2 regions of the Arthrobacter sp. TmtSoilC48 genome follow, and region 2 is predicted to be linked to the other one. Evidence: riboswitches for the same ligand, from Rfam matches in the RefSeq annotation. Region 2 holds a riboswitch; the other holds the start of a gene.
What was found. Region 2 has a riboswitch for cyclic di-AMP ahead of AC6I97_RS03965 (hypothetical protein). Riboswitches for the same ligand answer to the same signal wherever they lie in the genome.

Region 1 (3,182 bases), 3.6 Mb from region 2:
TGACTTCGGCGGGCAGGCCAACATCGTGGAACTGTACATTTCCTACCTGCGCAAGAAAATCGAAGCCAACCACCCGCCAATGATCCACACCATCCGTGGCGCTGGCTACGTCATCAAGCCTGCGGACTGAATCTTGTCCACCTCTTCCGGAGTAGCCCGTAAGACCCAGCGGAACTGGCTCAATCCCTCCACCTGGCATCTGCGCACGCGGTTGGTCCTGGTGGCGATGGCATTGCTGGTGGCGATTTGCGGTGCAGTTGGAGTGGTTAGTTACGCCTCCATGGACATGTACTTCAACAAACAGCTCGACAAGCAGTTGGAGCAGGCGTCAGGCCGCGCGAATGACTTCGGCAGACCGCCGTCGAACTTTCCCTCCAGCGGTCGGCCGGATCCCCTTGAGGCCCGTGGCCAGGGCGCCGGGACACTTAACGCGAGGATCGATGGTTCCACGGTCATCAACTCGGGCTTCCTCAACGCAAACGGTCGCCGGGTCGCACTCTCGGCAGAAGACAAGCAGGTCCTGCTCTCGCTCCCCCGCGACAACCGGCCCGTAGACCGTTCATTGTCCAACGGCGACTATCGGCTGGTGGCAGTTGAGACCAACTACGGCGATGTGATTGCGACAGGCCTGCCGTTGGCTGACAAGCAAAATGCCGAGGCCTCGCTGGTATGGACCATGGTGTTTGTTTCACTTGGCGGCCTGGTGCTGATCGGCCTCGCCGGCACCGTCATCATCCGCCGGACCATGCGGCCACTGGAGCAACTCTCGGAGGTTGCAACGAAAGTATCGCGCCTTCCCCTCGACGCCGGTGAGGTGGCACTCGCGGTGCGCGTACCGCCGTCGGCCGCTCATCCTGGAACTGAAGTTGGCAGCGTGGGCCACGCTTTGAACCAAATGCTCAACAACGTTTCCAGGGCCCTGGAAGCCCGTCAGGAGAGCGAAACCAAGGTCCGGCAGTTCGTTGCCGATGCCTCCCACGAACTTCGGACACCGCTGACCGCCATCCGTGGATACACCGAGCTGCTTCGTATGACGGAGAACTTCACGGAGGACGGCAGGAAGTCGCTGGCGCGGGTCCAGAGCCAGTCGGAACGGATGACCACGCTTGTGGAGGACCTGTTGTTGTTGGCGCGCCTGGACGAAGGCCAGCCGTTGAAGGTCACGGATGTTGATCTGACGCAGCTGGTGATCGAGACAGTCAGCGACGAAAAGGTGATGGCACCGGACCACATCTGGAAGCTCCAACTCCCTGACGAGCCCATTACGGTGCGCGGGGACGCAACCCAGCTGCATCAGGTGCTGGCCAATCTGCTGTCCAACGCCCGCAAGCACACCGATCCAGGTACCACGGTGGTCACAGGCGTCATGCTTTCCGCCGACGGTAGCGCGGTGGTCACAGTCACGGACAACGGGCCTGGTATTCCGACTGCTTTCCAGGGGCGAATCTTCTCGCGTTTTGCCCGGGCTGACGCGGCGAGATCGGGGTCGGAAGGGACCTCCGGATTGGGCTTGTCAATCGTCGAATCCATCGTCCAGGCGCATGGCGGCAGCGTGGAAGTAACGTCCCAGCCGGGACGCACGGAGTTCACTCTCCGACTCCCCGCAGCTTTGAACGAACGCATATAACGAATCGGGCAACATGACTCGCCGTGAACGTGATCTCTGTTACCCAAATGTGACTTAAGCCGAAACCTCCTGTACCTTCGAAAGGGTGGGTCGCCCCTAACTGGCCCACACCCGGGATGCGCCGAGCTCTGCCACTTCCCGGAGTTCCGTTCTCATTCGAGGCAGAGACGGGGGACCCAGAGTCTCCGGGCACAGTACTTTCCTTGCCCTTGGGGTGAAGCCGCAGCCACGCGCGCGGCCGGATGACCTCATCCGAACCCGACAGCTAACTCCGCAGGCGCTGAGAGGTAATCACACATGTCTGAACTCAACGATCAGACGCGCCCTTCCGCGCGTCACCGTGACGAACACAACGCTCCCCTGACGAAGTCGCAAACCGTTCTGAAGAACGCTGCACGCCGCGGCAAGACCGGGCAACGAATGTCTGTTGTTGCAGGAGTCGTTGCCGCAGCATTGGGCGTCGCATCGCTTGGCCAGGCCGCAAACGCCGCATTCAATCTCCCCGAAACGAGCCGGGCGTCCGAGACGCAGGCTACCGCCCAGGCCAGCAACAAAACAGCTGAAATCTCGGCGTCCTTGGATGCTGCTGCCAAGAAGGGCGCTGCAGACAGGGCCGCTGCAGACCAGGCAGCTGCGGCACAAGCCGCCGCCGAAAAAGCTGCGGCCGAGAAAGCCGCCGCCGACCAGGCAGCTGCCGCACAGGCCGCCGCCGAAAAGGCTGCCGCTGATGCAGCCGCCAAGCAGGCTGCCGATGCCGCCGCTGCTGCAGCCGCAGCCGCAGCCGCCACTCCCAAGGCCGTGGACGATCCCGCCGCTGCCAAGGCATACGCCGCCAGCATCCTCGCCAACTACGGCTGGGGTCCGGGCGAAATGACTGCCCTGAACACACTGTGGGAGAAGGAATCCAACTGGCGGACCACCGCGACCAACACCTCCAGTGGTGCCTACGGAATCGTGCAATCATTGCCCGCTTCGAAGATGGCAACCGCAGGCGATGACTGGCTGACCAACTACCAGACCCAGATCAAGTGGGGCCTGAACTACATCAAGGAACGCTACGGTTCCCCCTCGGCGGCCCTTGCCTTCCACTTGGCCAACAACTGGTACTAAGCCAACTCAATAAGCGGGCTTGAGCCCACCCCAGCGGGCTCAAACCATGCAGGGCCCGATTGCCGCCCCGCTTTCCGCCGTTCGCAGCAGTGATCTACTGATGCGCCCGGGCGGGAGGCGGGGCGGTTTTCGCCGCACCAAGGCCGAAGCCTGGTTCTTTGACGCCGGAGCCAGGTGATCACAGAGCGAGCGTTCTGGTCCACACATCAGCGACCTCCCGTCATTCTGGTCGACCCCCGGTTTCGTCAAGGACGGATAGCTGATTCGAGATGGCAGCCACAGGAGGCTGCAAGCGACGGAACACTTTCAATTCCCAAGGGCGCATCATCAGCGATGCTTCAGTGGCATAGTTGCCAAGCACCTGATCCGCAGAAGCCCAGGAAGCGTCATCGATGTCCACTTCTACTTCGCGATCTGAGAAGTTGCCGAGGACAAGCATCTCCAC
Region 2 (3,182 bases):
ATGGCCCGGGATGTCATCCTCTGTACAACGGTCCTGTGCATCGGGGCGTTGGTTATGGTTGCGTGGCTGCTTGGATAGAAGCGATCGAGGCCGGGAAAAAGCGACACACGAAACAAAAGAGGCAGGCACCCGGGTGGAGCAGTTCAGGGTCGGGTGCCCGCCTCGTCTTGTTGTCTTGATTCTGGTTGCTGTGATTCCTTAGGCCCGGCGCAACCGTTGGCAGCTCCAGCGGCCCATCCGATTGCGGAAGGTGGCAGTGCGGCTGCTGCTGCAGTACCGGCCATGCCATCCGACGTGCGCGCTGGTCCTGGGAAGCCGCGTGCTCATTTCAAGATCCCTGTGGCGCCGTCAAGTATGCCGTCCAGGTCCAGGGGTGAATCGCTGGACGGTGTGGTGGTGCTGGGACTGCCGGTCGGCTTTGGCTTTGGCGCCGGAGCCTGTGTTGGAGTTGGTGCCGGAGTGCCGGTGGGGGTCGGCGTCGTCGTGGCAGGTGGGGTGGTGACCGTGTCCGACGGAACCGGGCTCGGGGCCGGCTGGGTTGGAACAGGAGTTGTCACGCCCGGGACGGGAACAACAGCCGACGGGACTGCCGAAGGCACCCAAACAGGATCCGCGAGTGACACTTGCGGAGTCGGAAGGGACGACGACGGCGCCTGGTCGGGTGCCTCTCCTGACGACTGCGTTGCTACGGTTGCCGGCTTTCCGGCCTCGCTGGTGGCCGACGACGCGGAGGCGCTGGCGGAGGACGAGCTGGGTGCAGGGGTAGCCGAAGTTGACTGCCTGCTGTCGCTACCCGTCTTTGCGCCGCTTGCTTCCTGGGCCGGCGTTTCCTGCCCGAAGAAGGGAAGCTCGAAGGCCTGGCTCATGGTGCCAACGGTCAATACCAAGCCCAAGGCCCCAGCGACGACTGCCATGCGCTGGCCCATTGTTTTGACCGAGGCGGCCTTGGTGAGCACGGCGTGCGGTTCGGGGCTGAAGGATGACCCGCCCAGGGATGAAGCTCCCAGTGATGAAGCTCCGAAGGCAGGGGCGCCGCCAGCCGGGGTTTCGCCAGCAGTTGCCGCCTTACGGGCCGTACCGCTCCCCGATTCCTGGGCGCGAAGGGCTTTCCGGCTTGCGAGACCAGAGGCGGCGGTCGCGGCTGCGGCAAGCTGTGCGGGGCTCTTAGCCGGAACGATCGGGATGGCAGCGGTGGCAGGTTCGGGATTCGCTGCGACCGGTTCGGGCGCGACCGGTTCGGCCGCCTGAACGATCGGGATGGCAGCGGTGGCAGGTTCGGGATTCGCTGCGGGTTCGGGCGCGACCGGTTCGGCCGCCTGAACAGCTGGAATCGCAGCAGTTGCCGGCTCCAGGGGAACAGGGTCCGCCGGAGCAGAGTCCGCTGTTGCAGAATCCGCTGGTGCTGTTTCTGCTGGAGCAGTTTCAGTGGGGACTGTCTCAGCAGAAATAGCTGCCTGGGCTGCCCGTTCACGCTCTGCCGCCCGAGCGGCCGCGCGCGTAATGGGTGCCGCAGTTTGGGGATTGGAAGCAGAGGCGGGAATAGAAGCAGTGGCGGGTTCCGGCGTCGTGCCTGCTAAACCTGCTTCTGCTTCCGGCGTGCTGGTGGAGGATCCGCTGGGTTGGGCCCGACGGCGTCCGGTTGGCTGGGTACGCTCGCGCGCTATTTGGGCGCGGCGCGGCTGATCCATGGTTGGGGACATGGTGGTTGCCTCTCAACGCCTGCGAGGTTAGCTGTCGGGTTCGGACGAGGCCGTCCGGCCGCACATGGCGGCTTCACCCCAAGGGCCTAGGGAAAATCAGGCCCGGGAACTCTGGGTCCCCCGTCTCTGCCGCGGGTCTGGCGGATTCCGGTTTGCGGCAGAGCTCGGCGTCAACCCGGAAGCGGCCCAGCGGAGATGAGGGTCGCTCTTCGACGGTACATGAGCGGCATAGCAAAGTCACATTAATGTAACGGGCGGGACGCCTTCCGGCTCGAAGGCCCGTTAGGACTTAGGCTCCGGGGCCGGAGCCGGGGCTGGCAGCTCGTACTGGATCCTTTGGACTTGGTGTGCGTAATGGGTCTCGGGTCGGAAAATTTCGTCGGCCACACCAAGCATCCCACCCGTGGCGCCGCGCCGGACTTTACCCTTGCTGTTCTGGCGCAAGACCCAGAACCAAAGGGCCGCAATGAGGGCAGGTGCTGCCAGCACTGCCACTAGTACGGCCAAGATATCCATGGCCCAAGACTAGCTTCCGCCGCGGGCGGCAGGTAGAACATAGTCGTATGGACCTCCCAGTGATGCCGCCCATTTCGCCCATGCTTGCCAAGTCTGTTCCTTCGATCCCTGATGTGGGTCATTTTGAGCCAAAGTGGGACGGGTTCAGGACCATCGTTTTCAAAGATGGTGATGAGATCATCCTGGGTAGCCGAAACGAACGTCCTATGACACGGTATTTCCCTGAGCTGGTGGAAGCCCTTCGGAAGAATCTCCCGGACAAATGCGTGATCGACGGCGAGATTGTCCTCATAGCTGGGAACAGGCTCGACTTCGAGGGCCTTCAGCAGCGCATCCATCCCGCCGACAGCCGTGTGCGGATGCTGGCCGGGAGCACCCCGTCCTCCTTCATCGGATTCGACATCCTCGCGCTGGGAGACGAGAACCTCATGGACAAGCCGTTTTCCGAGCGTCGAGCAGCTTTGGAGCGGGCACTGTCCAAGGCTGAGGCGCCCGTTTACGTAACACCGGCGGTGACGGAACTTGACCAAGCACAGGAGTGGTTCGTGCAGCTCGAAGGCGCCGGGCTTGACGGCATACTTTCCAAACCGCTCGAGGAGACATACCAACCGAATAAGCGCGTCATGTTCAAAACCAAGCATGAACGGACCGCGGACTGCGTGGTGGCCGGATTCCGCTGGCATAAAACGGGAAAGGTTGTCGGGTCGATGCTGCTTGGGCTGTATAACGACGCCGGCCAGCTGCAGCACGTTGGGGTGGTGGCTTCATTTCCCATGGCCAAGCGCGAAAGCCTGGTGGCTGAACTTGAGCCATACCAGACGGAGTTCAGCGAACATCCTTGGGGTCAGTGGGCCGACCAAGGAGATGCCGCCGCTACTGGTTCCCGGATGCCGGGCGCGCAAAGCCGGTGGAGCGGCGGCAAGGACTTCTCCTTTGTTCCCCTTCGGCCCGAGCTCGTCATCGAGG

Region 1: linked by a shared signal. The riboswitch ahead of AC6I97_RS20445 (aggregation-promoting factor C-terminal-like domain-containing protein) and the one ahead of AC6I97_RS03965 (hypothetical protein) in region 2 are both predicted to bind cyclic di-AMP.

What each region holds. Positions count from the first base shown of each region.
Region 1 covers NZ_AP046049.1:4,454,983-4,458,164, forward strand. The annotation lists gene AC6I97_RS20435 (response regulator transcription factor) at 1-130, shown strand, start outside; gene AC6I97_RS20440 (sensor histidine kinase) at 134-1,627, shown strand; cyclic di-AMP (ydaO/yuaA leader) riboswitch at 1,762-1,919, shown strand; gene AC6I97_RS20445 (aggregation-promoting factor C-terminal-like domain-containing protein) at 1,925-2,737, shown strand; gene AC6I97_RS20450 (glycoside hydrolase family 13 protein) at 2,958-3,182, opposite strand, start outside.
Region 2 covers NZ_AP046049.1:818,065-821,246, forward strand. The annotation lists gene AC6I97_RS03960 (AEC family transporter) at 1-78, shown strand, start outside; gene AC6I97_RS03965 (hypothetical protein) at 324-1,700, opposite strand; cyclic di-AMP (ydaO/yuaA leader) riboswitch at 1,703-1,853, opposite strand; gene AC6I97_RS03970 (hypothetical protein) at 1,983-2,216, opposite strand; gene AC6I97_RS03975 (ATP-dependent DNA ligase) at 2,264-3,182, shown strand, end outside.